DNA from 4 places in the Martinezella jaguaris genome. Region 4 is predicted to be linked to each of the others. Evidence: predicted binding sites of a transcription regulator. Region 4 holds the regulator's gene; each other region holds the start of a gene.
What was found. The regulator PhoB, encoded in region 4, activates phosphate uptake and scavenging genes when phosphate is short. The targets are predictions, from matches to a motif close to TGTCATNNANCTGTCAT.
Positions count from the first base shown of each region.

Region 1: phnC (phosphonate ABC transporter ATP-binding protein) is a predicted target of PhoB. The motif match lies at 2,736-2,752, and genes of this name have one in related genera.
Region 2: phnC (phosphonate ABC transporter ATP-binding protein) is a predicted target of PhoB. The motif match lies at 2,535-2,551, and genes of this name have one in related genera.
Region 3: CCGE525_RS10140 (esterase-like activity of phytase family protein) is a predicted target of PhoB. The motif match lies at 1,780-1,796, and genes of this name have one in related genera.

Region 1 covers NZ_CP032694.1:273,630-278,205, forward strand. Annotated here, with positions in the region: gene phnE (phosphonate ABC transporter, permease protein PhnE) at 1-666, opposite strand, end outside; gene phnD (phosphonate ABC transporter substrate-binding protein) at 733-1,638, opposite strand; gene phnC (phosphonate ABC transporter ATP-binding protein) at 1,732-2,586, opposite strand; gene CCGE525_RS01285 (DapH/DapD/GlmU-related protein) at 2,890-3,507, opposite strand; gene phnL (phosphonate C-P lyase system protein PhnL) at 3,504-4,211, opposite strand; gene phnK (phosphonate C-P lyase system protein PhnK) at 4,216-4,576, opposite strand, start outside.
Region 2 covers NZ_CP032694.1:410,137-414,712, forward strand. Annotated here, with positions in the region: gene CCGE525_RS01965 (alpha-2-macroglobulin family protein) at 1-2,134, opposite strand, end outside; gene phnC (phosphonate ABC transporter ATP-binding protein) at 2,716-3,552, shown strand; gene phnD (phosphonate ABC transporter substrate-binding protein) at 3,616-4,536, shown strand.
Region 3 covers NZ_CP032694.1:2,059,221-2,063,796, forward strand. Annotated here, with positions in the region: gene CCGE525_RS10130 (DUF502 domain-containing protein) at 1-548, shown strand, start outside; gene CCGE525_RS10135 (IS630 family transposase) at 608-1,699, shown strand; gene CCGE525_RS10140 (esterase-like activity of phytase family protein) at 1,978-3,456, shown strand; gene recG (ATP-dependent DNA helicase RecG) at 3,500-4,576, opposite strand, start outside.
Region 4 covers NZ_CP032694.1:742,562-747,137, forward strand. Annotated here, with positions in the region: gene pstA (phosphate ABC transporter permease PstA) at 1-805, shown strand, start outside; gene pstB (phosphate ABC transporter ATP-binding protein PstB) at 820-1,635, shown strand; gene phoU (phosphate signaling complex protein PhoU) at 1,687-2,400, shown strand; gene phoB (phosphate regulon transcriptional regulator PhoB) at 2,433-3,116, shown strand; gene CCGE525_RS03685 (GcrA family cell cycle regulator) at 3,202-3,726, opposite strand; gene CCGE525_RS03690 (aspartate aminotransferase family protein) at 4,153-4,576, shown strand, end outside.

The DNA.
Region 1 (4,576 bases), 470 kb from region 4:
GGGTTTCATGTCGATATTCTCGACCACTTCGTAGAAGAGCTTGCCGAGCGCACCGATCGTGTGCAGGCCGACGGCGATAATGGCGGCGATCGGGCCGATCGACAGAATCGCCGAAAACAAGCCGGCAATGACGATCTCCGGGAAGGCGCGCAACAGTTCCATGAAGCGTTTCGTCACAAGACGCACCGGATGCGACGGCGACATGTTGCGCGCGGCAAAGAAGCTGAGGGGCAGGGCGACGACGAAGCCAATGATGGTGGAAACCAGCGCCACATTGATCGTGATGATCATCAGCTCGAAATATTCGGGAATATAGAAATCGCCCCAGACATAGACGCGGCCTTTCGGAAAATTGAATTCCTCGCCGCCGACGCCGTTTGCGCCGTTGGGGCTCGGCAGGTCGAAGAGCGCGCGATAGACGTCGGCCCAATCCTTAGGGATGAGCCAGCTCAGGAAATCGAAAAGATGCGGCAGGCGGTCGAAGAAATGGCCGGCATTGCTCTCGTCGGCAAAGCGGACGGAGCTGACGAAGGCGATGATCAATATCAGCAGGCCGATGCCGGTATAGAGGCGGCGGCGCGCCACCATCCTGCTCCAGGCGTCACCGATATCCTTCGCGCTCTGAGGGGCGCTTTGCATCTGCGGCTGAGTATCGGCAATCGTCATGAATGTCCTGCCCTTGTGATAGCAAAAGGGCGGCCGTCGCCGGCCGCCCTGCAGTCTGGATAGGGATCAGCCGCCGATGGCAGCCCTACGAACGTCGATAACGGCGTTGTAGAAGTCCGGGGTAACCTTGACGTAGCCCTTGAAGTCGCCGCCTTCGATTGCCGAGAAGCACTTGGCGTCGGTGGTCGGGAGCTTCAGGAAGAAGTCGGTCAGCTTGGCCTGCCATTCGGTGCCGAGAGCGTTGCGAACGACGAGCGGGCCGTTCGGGATCAGCGGCGAACGCCATACTTCGACGAGCTTGTTCGGGTCAACGGCGCCCTTATCGACTTCCTTGCGGAAGGTACCGGAGGTGAAGCCGTCCTTGAAATCGCCGAGGCCCGAAGAGTCGTCAACGGCAACGTCGACCTTACCGTCATAGGCGGCAAGCAGGTTGTTCTCGTGACCGCCGTTGAACTGGGTCGAAGCGAAGAACTTGTCGTTCGGCATGCCGGTGGTCTTCGGAATCTGCGTCAGCGGAACGAGGTAGCCAGACGTGGAGTCCGGATCGGCGTAGCCGAGTTTCTTGCCCTTGGCGTCGGTAATCGTCTTGATGCCGGAAGACTTGAGAGCGAGGCCGATCGAGTAGTAGCCGGTCGAACCATCGGTCTGCTGCGTCGTCAGGATCGGGGTAACGGCCTTCGGGTCCTTGATGACGGTGCCTGCGTAGCCGGAAGCGCCGAGTTCGGCGAAGTCGAGCGTGCCGCCGAGGAGGCCCTGGATAACGCCGTCATAGTCGGCAGCCGGGAACAGCGAAACCTTTTCGAAACCGAAGGTTTCCTTCAGGTGGTCGGCGAGGCAAGCGTAGTTGCGCAGGCGGTCAGCTTCGTTTTCGCCACCGAGAATACCAACGCGGAATTCCTTGATGTCCTGAGCGGCAGCGCCGCCAGCGAGCGCGAGAAGCGCCGTGGCTGCAAGAAGGGTCTTCTTCAACATGGGTTCGTCTCCTGATTAACCGGTGTCCCCGGATGTCTTCGGTCTAAAAGAAATACGCCCTTGACGCGGGCCTTCGATCGCGGCCGGACTCCCTCAGAGTCCGGCCAGTGCCAGCGGTTGCGGGCCGGCAGATGCGTTTGCCGCGGCTTGCGCGGACGGATCGGAAAGATTGATGGCGGTCGACGTCATCGTCTCGTCGACACCGGCACCGTCCTTGTCGGTGCCGTAGATTTCCTTGACGGCCTCGGCCGTCAGTTCCGCCGGCTTGCCGTCGAAGACGACGCGGCCGGCCGCCATGCCAATGATACGTTCGCAATAGTTGCGCGCCGTATCCAGCGTGTGCAGGTTGGTGATGACGGTGATGCCCTCGCGCTCATTGATGTCGCGCAGCGCATCCATCACGATCTTTGCGTTCAGCGGATCGAGCGAGGCGATCGGTTCGTCGGCGAGCATCATCTTCGGCTGCTGCATCAGGGCCCGGGCGATGGCAACGCGCTGCTGCTGGCCGCCCGACAGCGTGCCGGCCATCTGCAATGCGGTCTGCTCGATGCCGAGGCGTTCGAGCGCGGCGATGGCTTCGATGCGCTCCTCACGGCTGAAGATGGAAAGCAGGCTCAGCGTGGTCGAGCGTTGGTTCAAGCGGCCGAGCATGACGTTGGTGAGCACGTCGAGGCGCGGAACCAGATTGAACTGCTGAAAGATCATGGCGCAATCGCGCTGCCAATTGCGCAGTGCCCGGCCGCGCAGTTTGGAAACTTCGGTGCCGGCAAAATGGATCGAGCCTGAGCTCGGATCCGCGAGACGGTTGATCATGCGCAGCAGCGTGGACTTGCCGGCGCCCGAGCGGCCGATGACGCCGACCATCTGTCCCTGCGGAATGTCCAGCGTCACGGAATCGACAGCGAGCTTGTTTCCGAAACGGCGCGAGACATTCTTCAGCTCGAACATGAGGCCTTCCCTTTCACGGCTGGCTGGATCCGCTGCAAACGTTGACATCGGCGCTGCGGAACCACTTGGACAGGCGCATGATCCTTCGCTTCGAAGAGGCCTTCGAGGCGGTCATGCGCTGAGCATAGGCAACGCATTAGTCCCCGTTCATGAAGCTCCGATGTCAGATTTATGTAACTGCTGTTACAATCCACCGCGTTTAGCGCTTGTCGTAACGGCAACGCAAAAGCCCGAAAATCGTGGAGGATTTTCGGGCTTCAAGGCAGATTTGAGCGGTGATTGCGCTTGGTTCGCGCAGAGGCGTCAGGCACCGTAGCGGATGAGAAATTCCTCCGCGGAAAGAGCGCGGAAATCGGCGAGCGCAGTGCGCAGGGCGGCATGATCCCAATCCCACCAGGCAAGCTTGTCCATGCGCTCGCCGACAGCTTCGGTGAAGCGCTGGCGGATGAGCTTAGCCGGCACGCCGCCGACGATCGTATAGGGGGCGACATCCTTGGAGACGACCGCGCCGGCGCCAATGACTGCGCCGTTGCCGACGGTGACGCCCGGCAGGATGGTGGCGCCGTGGCCGATCCAGACGTCGTTGCCAATGGTGACACGGTGGTCACGCCGCCAAGTGAAGAAATCCGCCTCCATATCGGCATCCGGCCAATAGTCGGCGGCGCGATAGGTGAAGTGATGCAGCGTCGCGCGCCAGGTCGGATGGTTGGTGGCGTTGATGCGTACGGCCGCGGCAATGTTGACGAACTTGCCGATCGTCGCGCACCAGACGGCGCCGTCCTGCATGATATAGGAATAGTCGCCGATCTCGGCTTCATCGATGCGGCAGCGGTCGGAGACTTCCGTATAGCGGCCGAGCGTCGAGCTCTTGACGGTCGCGGTCGGGCTGATGAAGGGCGTTTCGCCCAATTGACGGCTCATGCGGCGGACTTTCTGGGTGAGAATTGCGAGACATCGAGAATGCGGCTGCCGACAGCCTCACGCACTTCCTCGTCATGGAAGATGCCGAGCAGGGCGACGCCAGCCTTTTTCTTCCCTTCGATCATGTCGACCACGACGGCGCGGTTCTTGGCATCGAGAGAAGCGGTCGGCTCGTCGAGCAGCAAAATGGCGTGATCGGTGATGAAGCCGCGGGCGATATTGACGCGCTGCTGCTCACCGCCAGAGAAGGTGGCGGGCGGCAATTGCCAAAGTTCTTCCGGCAGGTTGAGCTGCGTCAGCAAGCCGGCCGCCTTTGCGCGGGCGGTATCGGCGCTTTCGCCGCGCGCCAAGAGCGGTTCGGCAACGACATCGATGGCCGCAACGCGCGGCACGGTGCGCAGAAACTGGCTGACATAGCCCATGGTATGGCGGCGAACTTCCAGTACGGTGCGCGGATCGGCGGCGGCGAGATCGACGATCCTGTCCTTGTGCATCACCAGGATCTGGCCGCTATCTACGGCATAATTGCCGTAGATCATCTTCAGAAGCGAGCTTTTGCCGATGCCGGAAGGGCCCCCGAGAACGACGCATTCGCCCGATGCGACCGAGAAGGAGACATCGGCGACGACCGGCAGGCGGATGCCGTCGCGCAGGTGCATGGTGAAGCTTTTGAAGACTTCGGAAACGACGAGGGGAGTTGCCATGGCTTTAAACCTGCAGGATCGAGGAGACGAGCAGTTGCGTATAGGGCTCGCGAGGATCGTCGAGCACGCGGTCGGTGAGACCGTGCTCAATCACCACCCCGTCCTTCATCACCATCATGCGGTGGGACAGCAGACGGGCGACGGCGAGGTCGTGCGTAACGATGATCGCCGACAGGCCGAGATCGTTGACGAGACCGCGTACGAGATCAAGCAGGCGGGCCTGGACCGACACGTCGAGACCGCCGGTCGGCTCGTCCATGAACACCAGCCGCGGGCCGGTGACCAGATTGCGGGCAATCTGCAGGCGCTGGCGCATGCCGCCTGAGAAGGCGCGCGGCTGATCGTCGATACGGTCGGCGTCGATT
Region 2 (4,576 bases), 330 kb from region 4:
GGCCGACTTCGATCGCTTTGGCGTCGCTCTTCATGTCGAATTCGATGCGATCCGGCACAAAATCGTCGACGAGGAAAGTCTGCGAGCCGATGGAGGCGCCCTTCGGGTCGGTATAGATGTTCATCGTCCAGGTGCCGCGCATTGCGGTCTGCTGGAGCGGCAGGTCGACATTGTAGCCACCGAGCTTGCCGCCGTCGGTGACGATGCGGCGGTCCTCGACGCCGTCGGGGCGCAGGAAGACGAAGGTGAGCGGCAGGTTCTCGACCGCCATGGAGCTGACGTCACGGGCAAGAGCGGAGGCATGCACCGTCTCGCCGGCACGGTAGATGCCGCGTTCGGTCCAGGTGAGCAGATCGATCGCGCCCGGCGCCGTACGGCCGGTGACGCCGCGGTCGGAGAGATCGAAACCGGCGCGGGTCATGTCGAGGAAGACGTAGTCCTGGTCGCCGTTCTGCGCCGTGATGACAGCCGGGGTCATGCCCGCGGTGCCGCGCATCAGGCCGGCGCTGAAGGTGGCGCGGCCATTCGCGTCGGTCTTCGCGGTGCCGAGAATTTCATTGTTTTTTGCGAGTAGTTGCAATTGGACGCCTGCGATCGGCTTGGCACTGCCGAGCGAGCGGGTGAAGACGTTCAGCCCATCCGTGCCGGCATAGGTGGTGACACCGATATCTGAGACGACGAACCATTGCGTTGCCTGCGGATCCCATTCCTGGCCGGCGTTCGGTGCGACTGCGGTCAGGACGTAGACGCCGGGCTTGCGCTTCGGCAACGCCTCGTCGACCGGGAAGCTGGTGACGACATCCTTGTTGAGGTCCTGCTGGATATCGATCGAGCCCTGCCAGACCAGCTCGCCGCTGCTATTCTGTATGGTCTCGGCGCTGTAGTTGTCCATCTGCGTCAGGAACTGCGAATTGCTGAGCAGTTGGGCTATGTTGCGGTCGCCGATGCGGTAGAGCTTCAGGTTTGCAGTGGTGGCGTTGACCGAAACCAAAGGGATGCCGCGACGCGCCGTCGACGGCAGCACGAAATTGTCGCCGGTGAAGCGGATCGAGGCGGTGCGGTCCTTGACGTAGACCTCGATGTCCACCTGGGTGGCTAGATCCTCATCGACGGAGGAGGGCAGGCCGCGCCGCAGCGAAATCTTGTAGTGCTGGCCGAAGTCGAGGCCTTCGACGCAGATCTGGTTGTCCTTGGCATCGACGCCCTTCGGGGCGGCGCCATTGACGGTGACGAAGGGCGTGTAGTCGACGCCGCTCTTCACCAGTTTTTCGGAGAATTGCAGACAGGCGCGGGGCGAGGCGTTGTCGTTGTCGAGCGTGTTGCCGGTGACGCGGAAGCCCTGGCGGGCTCTCAGATCGTCATAGGCGGCCTGGATCGTCGGGGAGCCGACCAGAGCAAGGCTCGCCTTATAGGCGCTGAGCGACTGGCGATAGTTCTGCGCGTTTTGCAGCGCGGTAGCGAGCACGGCGAGCGCGTCGGCGCGGCTCCGCGTCGTGCGGGAAAGCTGATAGCCGTTGAGAGCGGCGTAAGCCGCCTGCGTGGCGACGGTCGTGTCGTTCGTTATCGTGTTGGCGGCACGCGCCATCTCGACCCAGAGATCGCCGTTGTCGGGCGCAAGCGACAGCGCGCCCTGAAAGGCGTTCAGCGCGTTGTTGACATTGCCTGAGGTCAGCTCGATGCGGCCGAGCGCCGTCAGGCTTTCGACGCCCTGTCCCTTCAACTCATTGGCGAGCGTGAGCCTGCTCTTCGCATCGCGTGCGCTCTGTACGAAATTGTCGGAAAGGAAGGGGAGGGCCGGTGCGGCGCCGATATCCGGCTCGCTGACGGCAGCGGTTTCGACGATCTTGCCGGCGACGGCTCCGGGGAAGCTGTTGAGCTGGTTGAAATCCGACTTCAGGAAGCACCATTTCACCTTGGGATTATAGGTGAAGGCCTTGCAGGACTTGTCGCCTATGCAGGAGGTCGAGCATTGATCCAGCGTAACGTTCTGCTCGGTACGCAGATCGAAGCCGAAGTAATCGCCATCCTGCGTGGTGACCACCTGCCGCCTGGCATCGGCGGCGCCCGCAGGCGTCAAGGCGGCGAAAGTGGCGAGAAAAAAGGCTGAAAATCCGATGAACGCGCGCTTAGACATAAGTCCCCCCAACGCTGCCCGTTTCGATGGCCGCACTCTTCAAACTTCGGGCTAATTTGTCAACCGAACGTCGAGACGTGGTCGCACGGATTACGACTATGCCGATCTGTTAGCGGGACGTCCCGGATCAGAACTCGCTGATTTCGCCCACACTTTCGCGGCTTTCAGCCGTATGCTCGATGGCGATGTCGGAGGCATCCAGGCTGCGTTATCTGGTCGCATGCCTTTTATCACCCCGACTGCCGCTTTTTCTCCCTTTGATCCGCCCGCGACGTGACGTCTTTTTGTAGGTTTCAAAGCATTTTAGCGGAGGCTGCCTCAGCTCGCGCCCGTCACCGTCCTGACATCAAACAGACATCTTCGAAGGTCCGTGCCATTATATCGCTTCTGGGGCGGGATTCGTAATACAAATGTCACGTTGAAAAGTATAATTGCTCTCAGCGACGTGTAATTTTCTCATTTCGAGAACTACGGCGCCACTATCGGTAGAATTACAAAAATATATATCCATACCATCAAGAAAATAGGTTCGCTTTTAAGCGTACCTTCTTGATGAATGGTGCGGGAAAATTGGAGACAGCATGCTGAAACTCAGCGCTGTAACGAAGATGTTTGGCTTGTCGACTGCGGTCAATTCTATTGATCTTGAGATCGGTAAAGGACAAATCGTCGGCGTTATTGGGCGATCCGGAGCCGGCAAGTCGACTTTGCTCAGGATCATCAACCGCCTGATCGATCCGAGCGAAGGCGCGATCGAGTTCGACGGCAAGACTGTCAGCGATCTCAAGGGACGCGAGCTCCGCCTCTGGCGCGCCCGTTGCGCGATGATCTTCCAGCAGTTCAATCTGGTGAACCGGCTCGATGTGTTGACCAACGTTCTGGTTGGCCGGGTCGCCACCAACGGCACATTGCCGATCCTTTTCAAACAGTTCTCCGCGGCGGAGCGGACCATGGCGGCGAAGGCGCTTGATCGCCTCAATCTGTTGCCACAGGCGTTGCAGCGCGCCGACACGCTTTCCGGCGGCCAGCAGCAGCGCGTGGCGATTGCGCGGGCGCTGGTGCAAATGCCTGACATCGTTCTTGCCGACGAGCCGATCGCGTCGCTCGATCCGCATAATGCCCGCCTCGTCATGGAGGCGCTGAAGGCGATCAACCGAGAAGACGGCATCACCGTCATCTGCAATCTGCATACGCTCGATGCGGCGCGCAGCTATTGCGACCGCATCATCGGCCTTGCCAAGGGCAGCATCGTTTTCGACGGCGGACCCGAAGGTCTGACGAGCGACGTGCTGCAACGGATCTACGGCGAGGATGGCGCTGCTCCCATCGATGAAAGCCTGACCGCCGGCCAGTTCGGACGCCCTGCTATCGGCGCTGGTGCCGGAATCGCTTCCGAGACCAATCCGGTCTGGGCCTGACCTTCCCCTTTTCCCACTCGGCGGGCGCTGCTGGCCGTCTTTCATCCCATGGAGTATTGACTGATGACCAACAATGTCACCCGCCGCACCGCTCTTTCCGGCCTTATCGTCGGCGGCCTGCTTCTTGCCGCTGTCCCTGCCAAGGCCGACTGGCGCGATCAGTACAAGGAATTGAATTTCGGCATTTCGAGCTCGGAGAATGAGCGCGACGCTGTCGCTCGTTACGACAAATTCTCCGCCTACATGACCAAGAAGCTCGGCGTTCCCGTCCACATTCTCTGGGGCACCGACTACGCCGCCGTCATCGAGGCGCTGCACTCCAACAAGATCCAGTTCGCAACCATCGGTGCCGCCAACTACGCCCTCGGCCGCAAGGTGATGGACGATAAGATCACGGCTGTCGCCACTAACGAAGACAACTACGGCTCGACCGGCTATCACTCGGTCATCGTCGTCAAGACCGACAGCCCATACCAGAAGATCGACGATCTCAAAGGCAAGGTGCTGGCTTGGGCCGATCCGAACTCGACCTCCGGCTATGCGGTGCCGCTCTATTTCATGAAGAAGGACGGCATCGATCCTTCGAAATTCTTCTCCAAGACGCCTTTCTCGGGTAGCCACGAGCTCGGAGTTGTCGGCGTCGTCAACGGCACCTTCGATGCTGCGGCCGACGACTGGACCAATCCGCAGAAGAGCAATGCATTGCGCATGGAGGGCAAGGGCATGGTGCCGAAGGGCTCGACCCGCGTCATCTGGACCTCGAACCTGATCCCGAACGGTCCCTATGTCATGCGCACCGACCTGCCGCAGGATCTGCAGGACGCCTATCGAAATGCCATTCTGTCCTATCCCAAGGAGGATCCAGCCGATTTCCAAAAGCAGACGGACGGAACGTCGAAGGACCTCGTGCCGGTCAAGGACTCCGATTACGACGACATCATCGGCATCACCCAGGCGAACGACGCCGACCGCCGCAAGCATTGAGGAGGAGGGGGGCTCGTCGGCCACCAGCCCTCGTGCTTCG
Region 3 (4,576 bases), 1.3 Mb from region 4:
GCTACGATCCCGAGAGTTATCTGAATTTCGCCGTTCCGGGCACTGGTCTGGTGATCGCGATGATCTTCATCACGATCGTTGGTTTCCTCGCCAAAAACCTGATCGGCCAGAGCATCGTCCGCTTCGGCGAATCGATCGTGCACCGCGTGCCGCTGGTGCGGACCATCTACAAAAGCGTGAAGCAGATTTTCGAAACCGTGCTGAAGGAGCAGGGCACATCTTTCAAGAAGGTTGGGCTGATCGAATATCCGAGCCCCGGCCTTTGGTCGATGGTATTCATCTCGACCGATGCCAAGGGTGAAATCGCCTCGAAGTTCAATGCCATGGGGCATGATATGGTGGCCGTTTTCCTGCCGCCGACGCCTGTCCCAACAGCCGGCTTCCTGGTTTTCGTGCCGCGCGAAAAAATCACGATTCTGGATATGAGCCCGGAAGACGGCGCTAAGCTGCTGATCTCAGGCGGCCTGGTCTCGCCGGAATATCGGGAAAAGCTGATCGGCAAGGAGCTGCCGCCGCCAGCGCCTCTCCCCGTAAAAACGTTGACCTAGTCACCTGGAACAGAAGTTCATTACATTGTACGCTTGGCCTCTTCATGGGAGGTTGAGCAATGGCAAATGCGACTGGCCGACCGACGGCACCCCTGATTTTGAGCGAGGCGGAGCGGGAATATCTAGAGCGACAGGTTCGTAAACATCGCGTTGCTCGTTCCATGTCTGAGCGGTGCCGGATCATTCTTCGCTGCGCCGACGGGATTGCGAGCAAGACCGTTGCGAGCGAACTTGGCGTACATGAACATACGGTTGGCAAATGGCGACGGCGCTTTCTTAAAGATCGGCTCGATGGCCTGCTCGACGAAGTTCGCCCTGGCCGGCCCCGAACGATCGACGATGATCAGATTGCTGCTGTGATCGAGCGCACGCTGCGTTCTACGCCAAGCGATGCGACCCACTGGTCGATCCGCTCGATGGCAGGAGTCGCCGGCTTTTCGCACACGACGATCCGCCGGATATGGAACGCCTTCGGCCTGCAGCCGCATCGCACTGAGACGTTCAAGCTGTCCAGCGATCCCCTGTTCGTCGATAAGGTCCGCGACATCGTCGGTCTTTATCTGTCGCCTCCCAATCGGGCGCTGGTTCTCAGTGTGGACGAGAAGAGCCAAATCCAGGCACTCGATCGCGAGCAGCCAGTCCTGCCGATGATGCCTGGCGTGCCTGAACGGCGTACCCATTCTTATGTTCGCCACGGCACAACGACGTTGTTTGCAGCTCTGGATGTCGCCTCCGGCTTTGTCATCGGCAAATGCTACAAGCGGCATCGGGCCACCGAGTTCCTCGACTTCCTGAAGCAGATCGATGCGAATGTGCCGCCCGATTTGGACGTGCATATCGTGATGGACAACTATGCAACGCACAAAACTGCATCGATCAAGAACTGGCTGCTGCGGCGGCCACGCTACCACGTGCACTTCACCCCAACCTCGGCTTCATGGATCAACCAAGTCGAACGCTGGTTTGCGGAATTAACCCGCAAGCAATTACGTCGTGGCGTCCATACTTCGACAGCTCAACTCGAAGCCGACATCAAAAGCTTCATCGAGCGCCACAACGAAAATCCCAAGCCGTATCGGTGGACCAAATCGGCAGACGACATTCTCGCCGCCGTCAAACGCTTCTGTCAGAAGGTCGACAACAGCTTATGACACGAATTTCCGATTCAGCTGACTAGAGCCGCCGCTCTTTTTCCGATCTCCTGTGTATCGCTCACGCGTTCTGGGCGAGTTGTCATGTCCCTATCATGTTGCCGTCTTAGACCGTCTGCCGGAAGGACAGTCGGGCGCATCCTACTGCATATCTGCAATCGACAGATGCAGATAATGGTCGTTCGAAGCCGGCCAGCGGCCGGCCTTGGGGTGAATGCCGTTCCAACAAAAAGAGCTTTTCCATCAGGAAGGATATTGCCGTGAGAAACTTGCGTTCAATGACTTTGCCGCTGCTGTCTGCAGCGCTCGCCACGTTCGTTTTCGCTGCCCCGGTTGCAGCCCTCGCAGATAATTCCGTCACCGTCAGTGGAGTCACGCTGGTCAACAAGGGTCGCGTTGCCATTGGCCGCATTCCTGCCAATCAGCGCGACAAGTTCGGCGAGACCTTCGGTTCCGGTTCGGGCATGTCGATCGACACCAAGAGCTGGGTGCGCAATGCCGATGGTTCCTACAAGGGTTCGCTGTGGCTGCTGCCTGATCGCGGCTATAACGCTGTCGGCACCACCGATTACCGTCCGCGTCTCAACACCGTCGACATCCAGTTGACGCCGGTTGCCCCTGGCGCAATGCCGCCGGCCGGCAAGGAACAGTCGGGCGTCGATGCGAAGCTTGCTGACGCCATGCTGCTGACCGATAACAAGGGCGCCGACACGACCGGCCTCGATCCCGCTAATGGCACTCGCGCTCCGGCCGACGGCATGCCGCTGCTGCCGCAAGCACCGAACGGCAAGATCTCGCTCGACGATGAAGCCATCGTCCGTCTGCCCGACGGCACAATGTTCATCAGCGACGAATACGGCCCCTACATCTACCGCTTCTCGGCCGATGGACACATGATGTCGGCCACGCAGCCGCCGGAAGCCCTGCTGCCGATGCGTCAGGGTAAAGTGAACTTCGCTTCGAACAATCCCGGTCCCGGCGAAACAGCTCCCGATCCGAAGGATCCGAGCAGCGGCCGCCAGAACAACCAAGGTCTCGAGGGCATGTCTATAACTCCGGACGGCAAGTTCCTGATCGCCGTACTGCAGTCCGCGGCCCGTCAGGACGGCGGTGATTCCGGCTCGACCCGACAGAACACCCGCGCGATGGTCTATGATGCCGCCGATCTGGCGCATTTGAAGCTGGTGCATGAATATGTCGTGCCGCTGCCGGTCTTCAAGGACGACAAGGGTAAGACGATCGTCGCCGCCCAAAGCGAAATCGTGGCACTGTCGCCGACGAGCTTCCTGATGCTCGCTCGCGACAGCGGTAATGGCTATGGCCAGAAGGGCGAGAAGTCGCTCTATCGCGATATCGATGTCGTCGACGTCTCTGCTGCCACCGATATCCATGGCACCGCATTCGATGCCGACAAGCCGGTTGCGCCGAAGGGCGTTGTTGACCCGTCCGTGAAACCAGCGACCTTGACCCGCTTCATCGACATCAACGACAGCGCCGACCTCGCCCGCTTCGGTCTCCATAACGGCGCGCCGAACGATCGCAACAACCTCTCGGAAAAGTGGGAAGCCATGTCGCTCGCCAGCGTCCAGGATCCCAAGCTGCCAGACGATTATTTCCTGTTCGTCGCCAACGACAACGATTTCCTGACCCAGGACGGTTTCCAGGTTGGCGCCGCCTATAAGGGTGACGGCGGCGCCGATGTCGATACCATGTTCCAGGTATTCCAGGTCACGATCCCCGGCCTTTCGGTCAAGTAACGGGCCCCTGACATGGATGGACGCGATTGCCGCGTCCATCCACCTATCCCGCTCTCAGGAACCGGATCGCCTCATCGCGGCGGAAAAGATAGAGCAGAGTACGCACCGCCATGCCGCGTTCCCCCGTCAACTCCGGATCGCGTTCAATCAGATAGGCGGCATCCTTGCGGGCGATTTCCAGGAGATCGGCATGGGCTTCGAGGCTGGCGATGCGGAAGCCCGGCGTTCCGGACTGGCGCGTGCCGAGCAACTCGCCTTCGCCGCGCAGCTTCAGATCTTCCTCGGCAATGCGGAAACCGTCCTCGGTGTCACGCATGATCGACAGGCGCGCATGACCGGTTTCACCCAACGGACCCTTATAGAGCAGGATGCAGGTGGATGCCTCGTCGCCACGTCCGACACGCCCACGCAACTGATGCAACTGCGCCAGACCGAAACGTTCGGCATGCTCGATCACCATGATTGTAGCGTCCGGCACATCGACCCCGACTTCGACGACAGTCGTAGCGACCAGCAGACGGATATCGCCGTTCTTGAAGGCCATCATCACAGCGTCCTTCTCCGGTCCGCTCATGCGGCCATGGATAAGGCCGATGCCGGGCCCGAGCGCCTTGGTTAAGGTCGCATGCCGCTCCTCCACCGACATTAAATCGGATTCTTCGGTTTCTTCCACAAGTGGGCATATCCAATAGGCTTTTTTGCCTTCGCATAAAGCGCTCTTCAGTCGTGAAACGATATCACCGGTTCGCTCGGTCGGAATGGTGATCGTCTGGATCGGCTTGCGGCCGGCGGGCTTTTCGGTGAGCTTGGAGACATCCATGTCACCGAAGGCGGCAAGCACTAGCGTGCGCGGGATTGGCGTAGCCGTCATGACCAGCATGTGCGGTGAGATGCCCTTTGCGGTCAGTCGCAGCCGCTGGTGGACGCCGAAGCGGTGCTGCTCGTCGACGACGGCGAGCATGAGATTGGCGTAGGTCACGCTGTCCTGAAACAGCGCATGCGTGCCGATCACGATCTGCGCTTCGCCCGAGGCGATGCGTTCGAGGATGGTGTCGCGCTCGCGGCCCTTGGTGCGGCCGGTCAGCACTTCGACGGAAAGATTGGCGCTGGCGGCGAATTT
Region 4 (4,576 bases):
CGAAAAGGACCGCAAGGTCTCCGACCAGCAGCTCGCATGGATGAGGCAACTCGCCGCCGGCGGTGCGTTGTACAAGGCATTCAACACCGGCCTGTTCTTGTCCGGCAATTCGAGCCGCCCGGAGGCTGCGGGCCTCGGTGTCGCGCTGATCGGTTCCCTCTATCTGATGCTCACCGTGCTGGTCTTGGCATTGCCGGTTGGCGTTGCCGCCTCGATCTACCTGGAGGAATTCGCGCCGAAGAACCGGCTGACCGATCTGATCGAGGTCAATATCAACAATCTCGCGGCGGTGCCGTCGATCGTCTACGGCCTGCTCGGCCTTTCGGTCTTCATTAATTTCATGGGCCTGCCCCGTTCTGCCTCGCTGGTCGGCGGGCTGGTGCTCAGCCTGATGACGCTGCCGATGATCATTATCGCCACGCGCTCGGCGCTGAGGGCCGTGCCGCCGTCGATCCGCAGCGCGGCCCTCGGCCTTGGTGCTTCGCGCATGCAGGTGGTGTTCCACCATGTCCTGCCGCTCGCCATGCCCGGCATTCTGACGGGCACGATCCTCGGGCTGGCGCATGCGCTTGGCGAAACCGCGCCGTTGCTCTTGATCGGCATGGTCGCCTTCGTCGCCAATTATCCGGCAGGGCCGCTCGATCCCTCGACGGCGCTGCCGGTGCAGATCTACATGTGGGCGAGCGAAGCCGAGCGCGCCTTTGTCGAAAGAACCTCCGGGGCCATTATCGTCCTGCTCTTCTTCCTCGTTGCGATGAATATCGGGGCTATCCTGCTGCGCCGTCGTTTTGAGCGGCGCTGGTGACAGGAGGCGATGGAATGAACATGATGACGGAAGCCGTGAGCGAAAAAGTACTGGCTAAGAAGATGATGACGATCCCCTATAAGATGATCGGCCAGGACGTCTCGGTCTATTATGGCGACAAGCGCGCCCTGTTCGACGTGAACCTGAACATCCGCGTCAATACGGTCACGGCGCTGATCGGTCCTTCCGGCTGCGGCAAATCCACCTTCCTGCGTTGCCTCAATCGCATGAACGATACGATCGACACCTGCCGCATCACCGGCAAGATCACGCTCGATGATCAGGATGTCTATGACAGCGCCATCGATGTTGTAGAGCTGCGCGCCCGTGTCGGCATGGTGTTCCAAAAGCCAAATCCGTTCCCGAAGTCGATCTACGAGAATGTAGCCTATGGGCCCCGTATCCACGGGCTTCACCGTTCCAAAGCCGATCTGGATCACATCGTCGAAACCAGCCTGCAGAAGGCTGGCCTTTGGGGAGAAGTGAAGGATCGGCTGTATGATGCCGGCACCAGCCTGTCCGGCGGCCAGCAGCAGCGTCTCTGCATTGCCCGCGCCGTCGCCGTCAGTCCGGAGGTCATCCTCATGGATGAGCCGTGCTCGGCACTCGATCCGATCGCCACCGCCAAAGTCGAGGAACTCATACATGAGCTGCGGGAAAACTTCACGATCGTCATCGTGACGCATTCCATGCAGCAAGCAGCCCGCGTTTCACAACGCACCGCGATGTTTCACCTCGGCCATCTGGTCGAGGAGAACGACACCGATAAGATGTTCACCAATCCCGATGATTTCCGCACGCAGGATTACATCATGGGCCGCTTTGGCTGATGATGCTCCCCGCGCGGTTCCCTTCACATCGTTCACCTTGAGGATAGCAAAATGGTCTCTACACACATTCTCTCTGCCTATGACGAAGACCTAAAATTCCTGACACGCCGCATTTCCGAAATGGGCGGCCTGGCGGAGCAGATGGTCAGCGACAGCGTCCGCGCACTGGTAAACGGCGATGCCAGCCTTGCGCAGAAGGTCATCTCCGATGACGTCATTCTGGACCACGCCGAGCGTGAGGTCGGCGACAAGGCGATCGTCACCATCGCTCGCCGCCAGCCGATGGCTGCCGACCTGCGTGAAATCATGGGTTCCATCCGCATCGCCTCCGACCTGGAGCGCGTCGGCGATCTCGGCAAGAACACCGCCAAGCGCGTCATCGCCGTGCAGGGCACCGGCGTTCCGCGTCGTCTCGCCCGCGGCATCGAACATCTCTCCGAACTGGCGCTCGTCCAGCTCAAGGAAGTACTCGATGTCTATACGACCCGTTCGCCTGACAAGGCCGTATCGATCCGCGAACGCGACGAGGAAATCGACGCCATGTACACCTCGCTCTTCCGCGAGATGCTGACCTACATGATGGAAGATCCGCGCAACATCACCACCTGCACGCATCTTCTCTTCTGCGCCAAGAACATCGAGCGCATCGGCGACCATGCCACCAACATCGCCGAGACGATCTATTACATGGCGACCGGTGCTCAGCCCGAAGGCGAGCGCCCGAAAGACGATACTGCCAATACCGTCGGTGCAGTGACGGAATAACGTAGAAGCCAAGAGAGGGAGACCAGAGGCGCATGGTTCCGAGAGTAGCTGTTGTAGAAGACGAGGAAGCGCTAAGCGTTCTGCTGCGCTATAACCTCGAGGCCGAAGGCTTCGAGGTCGACACTATCCTGAGAGGCGATGAAGCCGAGCTGCGCCTCCAGGAGCGCATCCCCGATCTTCTGATCCTCGACTGGATGCTCCCCGGCGTGTCCGGCATCGAACTCTGCCGCCGGCTGCGCATGCGGCCGGAGACGGAGCGCCTGCCGATCATCATGCTCACGGCCCGCGGCGAGGAAAGCGAGCGCGTGCGCGGCCTTTCCACCGGCGCGGACGACTATGTCGTCAAGCCGTTCTCGACGCCGGAGCTGATGGCTCGCGTCAAGGCGATGCTGCGCAGAGCCCGCCCGGAGGTTCTCTCCACGGTGTTGCGCTGTGGCGATATCGAGCTGGACCGCGAGACCCATCGCGTTCACCGCAAGAGCCGCGAAGTGCGGTTGGGGCCGACGGAATTCCGCCTGCTGGAATTCCTGATGTCCTCGCCGGGCCGCGTATTCTCGCGTTCGCAGTTGCTCGACGGTGTATGGGGACACGATATCTATGTCGACGAACGCACTGTCGATGTGCATGTCGGTCGCCTGCGCAAGGCCCTGAATTTCTCCAATATGCAGGACGTCATTCGCACCGTTCGCGGCGCGGGTTATTCCATGGAGGCCTGATCGGATCATCCGACTGGTTTTTTGCAGAGCGGCGGAAACAGAAAACGGGCCTTTCGGCCCGTTTCTTTCATTTGGCTGATGTGGTTCAGTGTGCCGCTCGGCGCCGATCATGGACCGGCTGATAAGCCAGGCGCTGATGGTAGGTGCAGTAGGGCGAAGAGTCCGGGCTGTCGTTGCCGCAGAAGTGAAAATCGTCCTTCAGCGGGTCGCCGACTGGCCACTTGCAGGTGCGTTCGGTGAGTTCCGTCAGGCCGAGACGGCGCGAGATCGGAACCACCACATTGGCGGCCGGACGATATTCGATCTCGTGGACGGTATCGATCTCGACCTCTTCCTTGAGCATTGTCGCACCCTGCTGGCGGGTAACCGTGCGGGTTGCAACGCGCGAGGCGTAATTCGGCGCGCGTGGTGCCGAGGTATTGCGTTTTGGCGCTCGAGCCGTCGTTGCCGCTCCGCCGGCCTTGGCCCGGCCCGGCAGGCTCAAGCGATGCACTTTGCCGATGACGGCATTACGACTGACACCACCGAGCTGTGCCGCGATCTGGCTGGCGCTCAAACCTTCGGACCACAGCTTCTTCAGCTTCTCGACGCGTTCGTCTGTCCAATTCATGCCCTGTCTCCGCTGTCGCGTTTCTGATGGCAGAATCCCTCACCATTGCCTCGCATTGGGTCGAGGCGTGAAACGCTTTAAAATTGTGGTGACTAGTTCCGCCGCATGCAGTCTAGTAATTGGTTTTTAACCTAGTGTGAGGCTGACTCCGTGACAAGAGTCGCGGGAATCTTGGAGAATCGATTTCGAGGTTTTCCCCAACTTGCTATAGGTGAGTGGCATTTATGCAATATAAGTTGTCAAAGACGAGCCGTCCCTCCAGAGGCGCTCTGCCGCACCTGCTAAATCGCCAGTTTTGTTGACATCGCGGTGCAAAACATCAATAGTGCCTCAGGCCGCCGCAAGGCGGCATTTTGATTTTTCTGGGCCCGTTTCACTCGAAGGAAACGATTGGCCCTAAAGGTTGTGATCGAGGAGATATGGGCCATGGCTGAAACCGCGCCGCTTTATGACACCTATGTGCGTGCTCCGCTGCGGTTCGAGCGAGGCGAAGGCGTATGGCTGATCACAGAAACCGGCGAACGCTATCTCGATTTCGCCGCCGGCGTCGCGGTGAATGCGCTCGGCCATGCGCATCCCCATCTGGTTGCAGAGCTGAAGTCGCAGGCCGACAAGGTCTGGCACCTGTCCAACCTCTATGAGGTGCCGGGCCAGGAGAAGCTGTCGAAGCGCCTGACGGAAGCCACCTTCGCCGACAAGGTGTTCTTCACCAATTCGGGCGCCGAGGCGCTGGAATGCGCCATCAAGACGGCACGGCGCTACCAGTTCGCCAAGGGTCATCCCGAGAGATACCATATCATCACCTTCGAAGGCGCTTTCCACGGCCGCACGATCGCGACGATCGCCGCCG